2 regions of the Gloeothece verrucosa PCC 7822 genome follow, and region 1 is predicted to be linked to the other one. Evidence: riboswitches for the same ligand, from Rfam matches in the RefSeq annotation. Region 1 holds a riboswitch; the other holds the start of a gene.

The links. A riboswitch is a leader RNA that binds a small molecule or an ion and turns the genes downstream of it on or off. The one in region 1 is predicted to bind cyclic di-AMP.
Region 2: it holds a riboswitch for cyclic di-AMP, as region 1 does, so the genes downstream of both, CYAN7822_RS07380 (ArsB/NhaD family transporter) here and ntrB (nitrate ABC transporter permease) in region 1, are expected to answer to the same signal.

What each region holds. Positions count from the first base shown of each region.
Region 1 is NC_014501.1:1,284,064-1,291,622, forward strand. Features, by position in the region: gene CYAN7822_RS05695 (HAS-barrel domain-containing protein) at 1-135, shown strand, start outside; gene CYAN7822_RS05700 (PrsW family glutamic-type intramembrane protease) at 190-1,503, shown strand; gene CYAN7822_RS05705 (SDR family NAD(P)-dependent oxidoreductase) at 1,562-2,332, opposite strand; gene CYAN7822_RS05710 (DICT sensory domain-containing protein) at 2,395-4,476, opposite strand; cyclic di-AMP (ydaO/yuaA leader) riboswitch at 4,737-4,908, shown strand; gene ntrB (nitrate ABC transporter permease) at 5,011-5,850, shown strand; gene CYAN7822_RS05720 (ABC transporter substrate-binding protein) at 5,902-7,335, shown strand; gene CYAN7822_RS05725 (ABC transporter ATP-binding protein) at 7,373-7,559, shown strand, end outside.
Region 2 is NC_014501.1:1,645,053-1,652,611, forward strand. Features, by position in the region: gene hisA (1-(5-phosphoribosyl)-5-[(5-phosphoribosylamino)methylideneamino]imidazole-4-carboxamide isomerase) at 1-369, opposite strand, end outside; gene CYAN7822_RS07375 (exopolysaccharide biosynthesis protein) at 525-1,121, opposite strand; gene CYAN7822_RS07380 (ArsB/NhaD family transporter) at 1,139-2,476, opposite strand; cyclic di-AMP (ydaO/yuaA leader) riboswitch at 2,789-2,947, opposite strand; gene CYAN7822_RS07385 (SLC13 family permease) at 2,995-4,791, opposite strand; gene CYAN7822_RS07390 (permease) at 5,095-6,114, shown strand; gene CYAN7822_RS07395 (TIGR03943 family putative permease subunit) at 6,132-6,947, shown strand; gene CYAN7822_RS07400 (polyphosphate kinase 2 family protein) at 7,138-7,559, shown strand, end outside.

The sequences.
Region 1 (7,559 bases):
GCATCGGTTCGGGAAATTTATCAATTACGTCAAGGGGACCGGCAGTGGTTAGTTCAAGTGGGAAGACAATTAAATATGTTGTTAAAGGATGATTATGATCGTTTACGCTATATTTTAACTCAAATTCATTGGTAATAAATCCATAATCATTGTTAAAATTAGCATTAATCGGGGAAGGATCTCACTACCATGAAAAACTGTCTCCATTGTGGTTCCAATAATTCTGATACCGCCAGATATTGTCTCAATTGTGGAAATATGCTGGCTTCTGATACTCATCAACTGACGCTACATTGGCGAGAAAATGGAATAGAAAAAACACGCTCTATAGATATCAATGATTCCACCAACAAAAAAGCAGGTACCATTCGCCTAGGACGAGACCCAGACCTGTGCGATATTGTGCTGAGTGACCCCAAAGTGTCAAGGTTGCACAGTCAAATTACTTTTAATTCCCCTCAAAATCAATTTTTGATCGAAAATTTACGAGAAAATAATCCTATATTAATTAATAAGCAAAAACTGGTTCGGGGTTCTCAACCTTTAAACAATGGTAACACCATTACTCTAGGCGATACCCAACTGCGATTCATGGGTAATGATTTAATGCCTCAAGTATCGGCTACTTCCTTAAACGTAGAAGTCGGGCGAAACCCCACAAGCACTTTATCTATCTCTATGCTTTTGCCCATTATTTCTACTAAAAAAGACCTCAGACAACAGCCTTATTTTGTGCCTGGAGTCATTACCGTTATCTGGGTGGTTTTACTATTGAGTAGTCTGGGGAATGCCGTCTTATTTAACTTTCTGATTGCGCTTTTCTTGGGTTTTGGCGGTTTTTACTTCATTTATAAACTCTGTGGTAAACGAAAGCCTTGGTGGGTTTTACTAATTCCTGTGATGCTCACACCCATCCTATTATTTACCCCTCTATGGTCTCTGTTTATCTGGTTTTTTAGAGATTTACTACCCGGTAAAGCTTTACAAGAACATAGCGGCTTTCTCTCCACTTTCACCGCTCAATTTTTTGGAGCCGGTCTTGCCGAGGAATTGTTTAAAGCCCTGCCTTTATTTATTTTAATGGGCTTGAGTCAAAAGTTTAACTTACCTCGATTGGCGATCCAAGATCCTTTAGATGGGATTGTTTTAGGGGCGGCTTCGGGTTTAGGGTTTACTTTGTTGGAAACCTTGGGACAATATATTCCGGATGCCGTGCAGCAAGGTGGGGAATTGATCGGATTACAACTGCTAATTGTTCGTATCGTTGGCTCTGTGTTTGGTCACATGGCCTATAGCGGCTACTTTGGTTATTATATCGGTTTAAGTGTCATCAAACCTAGACGACGCTGGAAGATTTTAGCCACAGGCTATTTAATTGCCGCCACGACTCATGCCTTGTGGAACACCAGCGCCCTATTGGGGGTTTGGGCTTTAGGGTTGGTGGGAATTTTGGCTTTTTGTCTTCTAACCGGAGCTATTCTCAGAGCGCGAAAGATGGGCTAATTTTTTTCGGAAATACCTGGGACTAAAGATGATTAGATAACTTAATTTTTACGACTATTTACCAAGGTAAACGGGTTCCATCCCAAGAAAAAAAATGTCCGCTATCATTTTCGGTTAAATTGTTAATTACAGTTAGTAATTGCTTGACAGTACGCTCTACGGAAAAGATTTTTTCGGGCGGAATATTTTTATGAAACGGTTTAGATAAATCTGTATCGGTGGTGCCGGGATGTAAAGTTATCACTCGGGTTTGAGGATTAATTCTTTTGTATTCGATGGCCACTGTTCGCATCAACATATTCAGAGCGGCTTTAGAAGCTCGATAACCATACCAGCCGCCAAGCTCATTATCGCCAATACTGCCTAACTTAGCAGAAATACTCGCCAACACACTTGGCTGATGATGACGAAATAAAGGCACTAAATGTTTAGCCAGTAAGACCGAACCTATACTATTAACCTGAAAATAGCGGCTTAATTTTTCTGAATTTACTTGTCGGAGGCTTTTTGACGGTTGTAGTGAGCCTTCATGTAATATGCCTACACAGTTAATGACTAAGTGTAACTGATTGACTCGAGTTTGAATTTGCTTTACCACTTCGGTAATTTCTTCTTCGTTAGTAATATCTAAGGGTAAACAAATTAACTTACTTTCTGCTTCATTTTTCAAACTCAATAAAGAATCAGCCGAAGTTTCTTGACGATAGGTAGCAAAAATTTGTTCTACCTCTTCGTTTTTAAGTAATTGCTTGACAAAGCCTAATCCTATTCCCCGAGAAGCTCCGATAATTAAAACATTGATGGGTTTAAATTCAATGGCATTAGACATATTTTTGGCTGAACTGAGGTACAGATAGGGTTAAATTCTGGTGAACCCGAGTAACAATAAATCTAATTCCTTTTTTTTCTCGAAGTTCGCCGTCGTTTTTGTGGAGTAGAACTGGCAGAATCCTCTACCTCATCACTATTGCTCATGTCAAACTCTGAACCAAAAGACTCTGCTACAAGGGGAACCGTAAAATGAAACTGACTGCCATGATTTTTTCCTTCTGATTGCGCCCAAATCTGCCCCCCCCAGCCGCTAACAATTTGCCGACAAATAGCCAAACCTAAACCTGTGCCTCCTGCTGAACGTCGTAAAGCGCCTTCTTCTTGATAAAAACGGTCAAACACGGTTTCTAAACGATTGGGTTCGATGCCTCGTCCGGTATCAGATATGGTGACTTCTAATTGTTGTAAAGAATTATAATTCACTTCAATGGTGACACTGCCATCAGGGCTAGTAAACTTACAGGCATTATCGAGCAATTTAGAGAGAACTTCCACTAACCATTCTCCATCCGCTAAAACGAGGGGAAGGTCCGGAGCGACAAAATTTTGGATTCTGGGTAATTTTCCTTCTGTATTACGGGAGCGAACATGACTCAGGGACAACTCAACACATTCATAAAGTGAGAGGGGTTCTGGATGCCACTCGATTCGACCACTTTCTAATTGTGAAAGCGTCAAGAAGTCTTGTACTAGGGTTCGCATTCGTTCAGCATCTTGTAAAGCCGTATTCAGCATGACTTGACGCAATTCAGGAGACATATCGGGTTCAGTGGCTAAACTTTCTAAACAAACCTGAATCGTCGATAAAGGAGTCCGCAACTCATGACCGGTAATAGCCACTAAATTAGAGCGAGTACGGTCAAGCGCTTCTAATTGCTCGTTAAGGTCATGAAGATTAGCATAGGCTTCTGCTTGAATTAGGGCAACACCGATTTGAGTAGCGATGGCATTGACTAGGGCAATATCTTCACTTTTCCAACTGGCCGGAGCCGGACCACAGTGGTGTAACTCCACCATGCCTAATAATCTACCTTGATAAAGAATCGGAACCAGCAACCAAGAAGCTATCGAGCAACTTTTAACAATGGTTTTTAATGAGGCGGCGCGGTTAGATTTAAGCGGCGGTTGTAGGCGAGGGTCTTTGAGCGTATCATCAACACTGATGGATTCTCGCTGAGAAATAATCGCTTCAAACAGAGGATTATTTTTTAAGGGCCAAAGTTGTCCTTTAATGGATTTAATTCCGTCGTTTAAAAATTCATGTTTAATCTTAGCGATCGCGTCGTTCTCGCTGCAACGGTAAACGATACAACGACAAACCCCTAATCCTTCTCCGAGCATTTGCACCGCCACTTGTAAGATTTCTTCGGGATCTAAGGACTGTCGAATCGCATGGGTGACTGAGTTAATTAAACGTTCTTTATGTTCTTTAAGGGTTAAAGAGCGATTGGCTTTAATTAATTTGTACTGAGCTACCTGTAAATAAGTTACCAAGCGCTGAACAAAGGGATCTGGTTGAACCGTAGGAGTTTGGGACAAAAATTGATTTTCTTTCGTCAGCAGAGCATTTTCGGGGGCGCTCGAAGGCAAATAAAGACGACGTGCCTCTTCTATTTTTGAGGCGAGTTCGGGTCTATAGAGTAAAATTCTCTTCAAAAGAATCTCAGCCGCTTTTTGACTCACCTGTCGATCAAAAGTCCATATCCCTTCAAAACGGCGGCTATTATCCATAACATTCATATCACTCTGTTTTTCAGTCCCTATCGCTCGCTCTCGACAGATGAGACAGCTTGCATACTGTTGTCCAATCACCACTAAATGCCACTCCAACGCTAACCCATCGCTTTTTTCAAAGGCAATGGTCTCAAAGACTCCAGAATTATTGGCAAAATCGGTTTCAGGCGCGGCAAGAACATAAATTTGCTGGCTTTTGCTGGCTATACGTCGATATCGATGGGCTTCTTGTCGATAAAACCGCTCTCGTTGAAAACTAGCAATGACTAAAGGACAATCTTCTCCCGCTAGTACCTGATCTTCCATTGCGTGGGACAGCGCTGTTAAGGAAGCTTTAAAGTACATTTGAGGCCGCCAATGGGGTATGGCTTGCAACAGTTCTGATACTACAGACGTTGAGATGCTCATTGATGATTTTTGGTTATCTCCTGGCCCAATTGCTTGTTTTCCCATTTGAGGAAGGTTTGCCTACTTACAACAGTCTAGTTGACGATTAAAGCGATCGCCTATCGGTTTTTTTGTATCCTATGAACCTATCGTACAAAAAAGCGGTTCCTCTTCTGTGCTTTTTTCTGTAGGGAGTGCTTCGGTCCCGTCCTGTTCTCCAAAGGAGCTAAAAATTCTCATTGACAACCTACAAAAGTGTGATATTATGGGGAGTGAATAGCAGAATAAGTCAGCCGAGTTCGGTTAACAGTGTTAATTGGAACGGGGGAACCACCCAAAGGGGCGTATTGAGGATTAGACCTTACTCTAAGTAATAGTAATAAGGTAATCCTTGAAGGGCAACTCTCAGCCCTAGTCCGTCAGCTAACTCCGTAGGCATTGAGAGGAGACTGGTAGAGTCAGCATTTTTACAATTAGTTGACATCATCAGTATTCCTGGCTGGTCCTGGTCTGCTTTTAAGTACCTGCCTTCGATGTATTGGTGAAACAATGTCAATGCTGAATATTTCTTTGGTTTTACTGGTGGCTAAATCCGCGTGGAAAACCACAAAGCCGCTTATCATTAAAGATCAAGTTTTATTACCCTTAGCCGGTTTTTTAGGGGTTTTAATTCTCTGGTGGATTGTGGCCCTACTCAATCCGGATTTAATGCCCACACCCCCAGAAGCATTAGTAGCTAATTTAGATTATATCTTTAATCCTTTTTACGTTCGAGGCCCTGGTAATTTAGGCATAGGTTGGTTATTAATTGCCAGTTTAAGACGGGTATTAATAGGCTTTGTTTTAAGTGCAATGGTTGCCATTCCGGTTGGTTTTTTGATTGGAATGTCGAAACCCGCTATGAGTGCGCTAAATCCGGTTATTCAAATATTTAAACCCGTATCCCCTTTAGCATGGCTGCCGATATCTTTAGCCATTTTTAATCAAGCCGACCCTTCAGCAATCTTTGTCATTTTTATTACTTCCCTCTGGCCGACAATTATTAATACTGCCTTGGGCGTTTCTAGCGTGAACTCAGACTATTTAGATGTGGCTAAAGTCTTAGAGATGCCGCGTTGGAGACAAATTTATAAAATCATTCTGCCTGCGAGTTTGCCTTACATTTTTACGGGGTTGAGAATTAGTTTAGGCATTGCTTGGCTAGTGATCGTAGCGGTAGAAATGCTGACCGGGGGTTTAGGAATCGGCTTTTTTGTCTGGGATGAATGGAACCGTTTAAATCTTAATTCCGTGTTTCTTGCTGTCCTAGTTATTGGATTAACGGGATTACTTTTAGACTATATTTTGGGTCAAATACAAGTGCTTGTCACTCACCGAAAAGCTAAATTAAATTAGTCATCCCACAAACTAACTAAATCAATTCAGCCACAGCAGGAAAAGAATAAGATGAATCATGATCAGAGTTGGTCGCGCCGACAATTTTTGCAAGGTCTGGGCGCGGCAGCAAGCGGACTCGCGCTATCTTCTTGTGTTAACACCAATCGTAGCCCTGTAGGACTCACCAAAGAAGCTCAAGCGGTTGAACCGATTATTGACCCCAAAACCCTAGAAAAACCGAATTTAACAGTAGGATTTGTACCGGTTAATGATTGCGCCCCCTTTGCTGTGGCGTGGTCTAAAGGATTTTTCCGCAAATACGGACTCAATGTCACCCTCAGTAGAGAGGCCAGTTGGGGAACCTCACGAGACGGGATTATCTTTGGACGCTTAGATGCTTCGCCGGTTGTCTCAGGTGCAGTCACCAACGCCCGCACCGGTGCAGAAGGAGCGCGTCATGCTCCTCTATGTGCCGCCATGACCATTCACCGTCATGGAAATGCTATGACCATGAATAAAGCCATGTGGGATAGTAATTTACGCCCTTGGCACGAATACAATGGCAATCTTGAAGGATTTGAGCGAGACTTCCAAAATTATTTTGCTAAATTACCTACAGAACAAAAGATTTTAGCCGTTGTTCTCAGTTCGTCGATTTATGAATATTTTTTCCGTTACTTAGCCGCCGCGACGGGAATTAACCCCGATGAAGAATTCCGGGTAATTATTATTCCGCCGCCGCAAATGGTGAGTAATATGCGCTTAGGAGCCATGCAAGCTTATATGGTGGCAGAACCTTGGAATACTCGCGCCCTCAACCCATTAGGAAAAAAAGGTCAACAGGTGGGATTTACCTTTGCTCAAGGGCGAGAAATTTGGGAAGGGCATCCCGATAGATTATTAGCGGTAATGGAATCTTTTATCGAAGAAAATCCCAAAACTTACCGCAGTTTGGTTAAGGCCATGATAGAAGCTTGTCAGTATTGTAGCGACCCAAAAAATCGGGAAGAAGTAGCAACATTAATTACTGATCGCTCTTTTACTGGAGCCAAACCTAAAACGGGACCTGTGGATAAATTTACGCGGCCCGGGATTGTTGGGGAATACAACTATGGTGGATTTGATGGCAAAAAAAGAACCGTCAATACTCTTGAGACGACTCTGTTTTTTGACTTACCCGATAAATTAAAAACAATCCCAGGTAATCACTCAACATTTTTATGGCAATCTCATAGTCTTTGGTTAATGACTCAATCGGCCCGTTGGGGACAGATTAAAGAGTTTCCCAAAAATGCCGAAGAACTAGCCCACAAAGCCTGGAGAACAGACCTCTATCGAGAAATTGCCGCAGAAATGGGCATTCAATGTCCTGCTGAAGATTATAAAGTTGAAGCGGCAGAAGTTTTTATTGACAAACGGAAATTTGACCCTAGCGATCCGATTGGATATCTGAAGAGTTTTGAGATTAGTTCCAATTCTCCTAAGAAATTTGCTTTATCTTAATTAATACTCTTATTATACTTTTAACTCAGGTAAAACAATGGCTCACTTTGCTTATCCAGAATTCAATACCAAGGCTAATAAAATGATCTCTAACGACTTTTTAGTGATTGAAAATTTAGTCAAAGCTTATGCTCTGCCTGACGGGGAAAAATTGGTGGTACTCGATGGCATTAATCTTAATGTAAGATCCGATGAATATATTTCCATTATTGGACATTCCGGCT
Region 2 (7,559 bases), 360 kb from region 1:
TTGATCGGGAAATTCTTGAGCAAGTTCTTGAACTAGCTGAGGGTTTTCTACCGCAACTGTTCCTAATATGGTTCGATTTACCCCTAAATTGAGTAAGGCGGCGACACTGCTACGATCACGTAATCCTCCTCCTACTTGTACAGGAATAGATACCGCCCTAACAATCGCTTTTATGGCTGATAAATTTACAGGTTTACCGGCTTTAGCACCGTCTAAGTCTACTACATGAAGGCGGGTTGCTCCCTGTTCTACCCATTGACGCGCCACAGCGACAGGATTATCGTTAAAGACTTGGGATTGCTGATAATCTCCTTGATATAAGCGGACACAGCGTCCTTCGAGTAAATCAATTGCGGGGATAATTTCCATAATTCATTTTTTAGCTTTAGATTGGTTTATCAATGATCATAACCAGTATTGGGTAAGGCGTGAAGCGTAATGCAAATGGGTCTTTTGTTTTCACGCAAAGGGCGCAAAGAAGAAGGGATTTTCTACAATTATTGTAGATTGGCTTTTTTTATGATTCAGTTGATTAACTGAGTGGAAGCTTGCCAGAAGGTATAGCCAATAAATACAAAAAAGATCGTAACGCCAAGACTCCAGATATAGCCCAAACACATTAATAAGCCATCTGATTCTAGGGTGGCTATTGCTAACAGTAAAATCCCTACACTAGGTAAAGGATTAGTAAAAGGGACCGGTAGGATCAATAATATCGCTAACCAAGTCATCAAATATCCGTTAATTTGCCAAGTATAAGCATGATTAGCCACGATCAACCAGCGAGGACGAGTAACTTTTTCCACCAGTTTGAGTAATCCTTTCACTCGTTTGAGCAATTGTCGGCTTAATCTTCGAGGAAATTGAACTTGAGCAACTTTTTTGGGTAGCCAAGGTTTCCGTTTACCCAACGCCATTTGTATTGATAATAAAATGCTGGCGGAACTAAAAAAAACCGGTAATCCTGGAATCGAGGGAAATAGGAAGGGTAACGCTAACAAACCAATCATTAAACTAAAGCCGCGTTCTGAAGTTTGTTCTAGAATGTCTTTAAGCGTTAGCGGATCAAGGGCTAACCGCCTTAGCAGAGAATCTAAATCTTGAGAAAACTTCAGGTGCATAAGCTTTCTTAATTACGCTAAAGAAGAAAGAAAACAGTGATATAAATAGTCGAGGTTACCAGTTGCATAAACATGACGGGAATTCCGTATTTTAGAAACCTCTTGAAGGAGATGCTTTTACCATGTTGTTCAGAAATTCCAGCCGCGACAATATTAGAAGAGGCTCCTACTAATGTGCCATTTCCTCCTAAAGTCGCTCCAAACATCATAGCATAAAATAATGGCAAGACTTCGGGGGCAAATTGGCCATCAAAAGCTGGGGTAAGCACTTCGGGAGTAGCTAAGCCCACATTGACTAAATATTGTTTTAATAAAGGTACCATAGCGACTACTAGAGGAATATTCGGCACTACAGCCGACAAAAGTCCGACTAAAAATAATAAACTGACCGCTCCTAAAGCAATATTTTTTCCTAAAATTGCTGCCAGCACTGCCGATAATTGATTGACAACTCCGGTTTTTTCTAATCCTCCAATCAAGACAAAAATTGACATAAAAAATATTAAGGTACTCCAATCCACATCTCTTAAAATATTATTCACCGTGTCAATTTTACTTTGATGGGCTAAGAGTAGGGCTAAAGCCGCACCTAATAACGCTACTGCTGCCGGAGAAATCGGCACCGGAAAAGATTCCCCCACCACAAAAAAGGTCAAAACAAATAAAACAATTAATCCTCCTAGCATTAACACTCTTGGATGATTAATTTTTGGATGAGGTAAATCTTCTAAGTGACTAAATTTCTTGTTCCAAAGGTCAGAAAATAGGAAAGGAACCATAACCACAATGGTAATAACAGCAAGTCCTCCGCCTAAACTCAAGCGAGATAAATAGTCATTAAAACTAATATTAATAGCGTCTCCCACAATAAAGGTGGCGGGGTCTCCTACTAAAGTCATTAAACCCGAACTATTAGCCACAAATACCATTAAAATTAATAAAGGAACAAAATCAACGCCAATATCTTGAGCAATTGGCGGAATTAAAGGAGCCAATAACATCACCGTCGTAGCATTGGGTAAAACGGCACAAATGGGGGTTGTAATAGCCACTACTCCTAACAGTAAAAATTTTCCTTCTCCCTTAGCTAATAAAATCATTTGGGTGGCTAAATAATCAAAGATTTTAGTCGGTTCAAAAGCTCTCACTAAAACCATTACGCCAAAAAATAAGGCTAGGGTGGCATAAGAAGCACTAATATAGTTGATCGCTTCTGATAACGTCATTACATGGGTAAAAACTAATATTAATGCTCCCAATAAAGCGGCTACTGTCAGATGTAATGTTTCTGCCATGATGATGCCGATGACACCTATAAAAGTTAAGGCAGCAATAATCGCGGGTAAGTTTTCCATAAGTAAAATAGCAAAATTTACAAAATTTAAAAATCCGTTTGCATAAGTTAGTTCAAAACTAAAAAGATAGCAGATTGAGGAGGAGAATTTAAAAAGGCACTCAGGCAAAATACCATCAGGTAAAAAGCAAAACTTAAAAGAATTGAAGTAAACTTGAATTAGACAAGAGTTCTAATAATTTTAGAAGATCTGAGCGAAAGCGTTTTTCATAGTAATGCCTCAACTGGATAGATTAACTAAACAATCAATTAATCGAGTAGCAGCGAAGCGGACTGAAGAAATTTAGACATTACTGAAAATGCTGTAATTTTTCAGGCTTCTCCCAATGCCGACGAGGTTAGCTGATGGGCTAGGACTGAGAGATGTCCCTCTTAGCAGAAACTAGGATGCTTTTTCTGTCAAAATACGCCCCAAAGTTGGTTCCCCCGTACCTCTATCTTCTATCTCAAGAGGATTAGGCTGACTTACTCATTTGATATTCAAGCATAGCACAGTCCCAAAGAAGGAGGGAATTTTATCTAACCGTTAAGTCCGTAAAGCAAAACAATAAATATGGGTGTGATGACTATCATCAATAAATTTAACGGCCCACCCACCCGAGTAAAATCTAAAAACCGATAGCCGCCAGCACTATACACCATCGTGTTTGTTTGATAACCAATGGGAGTCATAAAACTATTAGAAGCGGCAAAAGTAACAGCCAGCATAAAAGCGTAAGGACTCAGATGCAAACTTTCTGCTACTTTTACAGCAATGGGCATCATTAAGACTACAGAGGCATTGTTAGAAAGAATTTCTGTTAGTATAGAAGTAATGATAAAGAAAAAGAGTAAAATCCAAAAACCTGATAAGCCGCCTCCTAAAGTCACTAGATTATCAGCTAACCATTGAGTAGCCCCCGATTTATCCATTGCTATTCCCAAAGGAATTAATCCAGCTAATAAAAAAATCACATCCCAACGCACTGCACCATAAATTTCTCCGGGTTTGAGACAGCCAGTCAATACCATTAAAATCACACCGATTAAAGCTGTCACTAAAATGGGGAACCAGTTCATAGCGGCTATCACCACAACCCCTAAAATAATCCCTAGAGCAATGAGGGCTTTATCTTGTTTTAAGGTTTCTACATCTCGTTCTTCAATAACTAGAAGTTCTCGAGTGGTTTGTAAACCGATAAAACTTTCTTTCGGCCCCTGAACCAGTAATAAATCTCCGAAACGTAAAGGGATTTTTCCTAAGCGTTCTCTTGCCAATTCTTGTCCACGACGAATGGCGAGAACTGTGCCATTATAACGCTGTCTAAAGCGCAAATCTTTTAAGGTGGAACCGATTAAGCGAGAGTTAGAAAGAATTAACACTTCAGCGACTTTTTCTTCTCCGGTTGTTAGTTCAGATTCTAACGTTTTTTCTGCGAATTTCAGGTCAGGTAAAATTTCAATATCTTTAGCATCTCGGACTTTTAGCAAATCTTTTCTCGTTCCTCTCACTAATAAAATATCTCCCGCCGATAAAGTTTTATCAGCTAAAGGTTGAGGAAAATGATTGCCATTATGAATAATTTCTAGAACATCTAAGTCAAATTTTCTTTGAATTCCGCTTTGTCGTAGCGTTTGCCCAATTAAACTTGAGCCTGGCGTAATAATGACTTCAGTAACATAATCTTCTAATTTATAATCTTGACTTAATGAATCAGAACTTTGTTCTCTTTTTGGCAAAAGAAGAGGAGCAATAAAAGCTAAATAAATTAAGCCAACTGAAAAAGTAATCATTCCTAGTGGCGTAAACTGGAATAATTTAAATTCTTCATAACCTAATTGTTTAGATAATCCACTGGCTAAAACATTAGTTGATGTGCCTATTACCGTGAGCATTCCTCCTAAAATCGTTACATAGGAAAGAGGAATAAACATTTTAGACACAGCAATTTTTTGTTGATTACACCATTCTTCGATTATCGGCAAAAAAACAGCAACAACAGCCGTATTATTAATAAAACCACTAATCGGGCCAATAATTAAGCCTAGAGCTAAAATTTGGTTAGAGATAGTCTTGCCTCCCCATCGAACCAATAAATCTCTTACCATTTGCATGACTCCTGTGCGGCTAATGCCGGTGCTGAGAATAAACATAGCCATCACGGTAATGGTAGCGGAATTACTAAACCCAGAAAGGGCTTCATCTGGAGTCACTAAATTTAAAACAATTAAAATAACTGGAATGCACAGGGCAATAAAATCAACCGGCAACCACTCACCAATAAAAAATATTAAAGCAACAATAACAACGCCTAGGGTAAGAAATACTTTGTCCATAGATATGCTAGACCACCGAGCCTGAAAACTCGGATGTAATACGGCTCAAGGGAATCTTTATAACTAAATTATATCAAAATAGTGTAAATAATAATATGGATTAGTCAAATCTGTTGAAGCAGGAGTAACTAAAGCACAAACTGATTGAAGTCCGCCAGATCTGAGGTATATTAAAAAATATTAAGCAAACGGCTAAATTTGACCAGCAACTCAAAAAACTGAGCGATGGAGGCTATGAATATTGAACCTTTTGTCCTTATATGCTCGTCTAATTAAAGCAAACCATCTGAGAAGGCCATTATGATTAATCAGCTATACAGTGCCTTCACACTCTTTCTGAGTCTGTTAGTCGAGGCTATCCCCTTTCTTTTATTAGGCGTGATGCTATCCAGTGCGTTGTTAATCTTCATTGATGTGGATAAGTTAATCAAGGTCATGCCGCGAAATCCTATTTTAGGGGCCATTGTCGGGAGTTGTATCGGCTTTTTATTCCCTGTGTGTGAATGCGGGAATGTTCCTGTGGCTAGGCGTTTATTATTGGAAGGAATGCCGACTTCAGTAGCGATTGCTTTTTTATTGGCAGCCCCGACTATTAATCCTGTGGTAGTCTGGTCTACTTGGGTAGCTTTTCGAGACCAACCAGAAATCGTGATCGGGCGCGTGGTATTTTCTTTAGCTATTGCCATTTGTATCGCTTGTGTGTTTAGTGTACAAAAAGATCCCCGTCCTCTGCTACAACCGGTGTTAGCTAAACGAGTTCGCTGTTTGAGTTCCCCAAGTCCTCAACAACTCGCTACGGTAGTGGCACCATCGCCCACTGTACCCAGTCTATTGCAATCAGGAACCTATTTAATCGGCTCTGGAGGGCAACCGCTACGGATGGATGATCTGGCAGCCAAGACAAATTTTTCTGCTTCTAACTCAAAATATCAAGTTTTTCTAGATAATGTGGTGCAGGAGTTGCGAGAGTTGGGAGGAATGCTGGTTTTAGGCAGTGTGATAGCCGCCGGAATTCAAATTTTTGTCCCCCGAGAAATTATTCTCAGTTTAGGTCAAGATTCTTTGACCTCAATTCTAGCGATGATGTTATTAGCGGGCATTATTTCTATTTGCTCGACCGTAGATTCTTTTTTTGCTCTTTCTTTTGCCGCTACCTTTACCTCTAGCTCATTGTTAGCTTTTTTGGTATTCGGCCCAATGATTGATATCAAGTCTATGGGGTTGATGTTATCCATTTTTAAGCCTAGAATGCTGATTTATCTATTTGCTTTAGCGGCACAATTAACCTTGATTTTGACTTTGTGTCATAGTTACTTCTTTTAATTTCTGGCATCGGACTAATGATTTCCCAAGCTAAACTCAAATCCCTAAATTTCAAATTTCTTGTACCTGTATTAGATATCCTAGCCTTATTAGGATGGGGAGTATTATTATTCAAATATTGGCTCACAGGGCAGTTAAAATTACTCATTCATCCGAACTATTTTGGGCTGGTGTTTGGTACAAGCATCATTCTGTTAGTGTTAGGAGGGTTAAAAGGATGGCAGTGGTTCAAATCATTGAGCAAACGTTCCCATAATGGCCGCGAAACCGTGCAACATATCACTATTTTCCCTCCTGGTTGGGCCAGTGGGTTGCTAGTCATGGCTGCATTAGCAGGTTTTTTAATTAGTCCAGGGGTCTTAAATTCTCAAGTAGCACTACAAAGGGGAGTCAGTGAAACTTTACCCCTAACCCGAGAACAACCCGAAGCTTTCCAAGCGACCATTAAACCTGAAGAACGGACTTTAATTGACTGGGTAAGGACCCTCAATGCTTATCCTGAACCTGATGACTATACTGGTCAAAAAGTCAATGTTAAAGGATTTGTAGTTCATTTACCCCAATTAGGTGATAATTATCTGCTTTTAACTCGTTTTATTTTGACTTGTTGTGCTGTGGATGCTTATCCTGTCGGGTTACCCGTTAAACTTCAGTCAAGCCGCTCTCAATATCCCCCGGATACTTGGTTAGAAGTTCAAGGAGAGATGATGACAGAAATTTTAACGGTTAATAGTCAAACTTTACAAGCTACAGATAGCGGCAAACGTCAATTGGTGATTAAAGCTAATTCAGTTAAACCCATTCCCACTCCGGCAGATCCTTATGGATATTAGTCATTAGTCATTGGTCATTGGTCAATAGTCAATAGTCATTAGTCATTAGACTTTTTGTCTTTTGCAAGTGCCCCTGTTCCCAGATCCGGTGTTCCCTGTTCCCTGTTCCCTAAAATCATTAGTCAAGCTTTTCATCAGACTGTAAAGAATTTTATAAAATTATGAAACTGAACCATTAGACTGCGCTTCAATGGACAATAGACCGCTAACTCCGGATTTAAAAATTATGTTTAAACAGTTTATTGTTCCCCCTGGTCAAAAAATCAGTTTAAAAGATTATAACCCCAAAGACAAAAACAACTTTTTCGATGCAACAACCATTGAGAGGATCAAAGAAAGCAATTTAGAGTATAGCGGAGAGCTTAATAAAACTCTGGCTTCTGAATTGTTGACCATTGGTATTGAACAGTTAGCCAAATACCAAGATATGCTTTATGCTCAAAATAATTATGCTTTACTGGTAATTTTTCAAGCGATGGATGCGGCAGGTAAAGATGGAACTATTAAGCACGTCATGTCAGGGGTAAACCCTCAAGGATGTCAGGTATTTAGCTTTAAAGGTCCTTCAGCAGAAGAGTTAGATCATGATTATTTGTGGCGCTCGATGAAAGC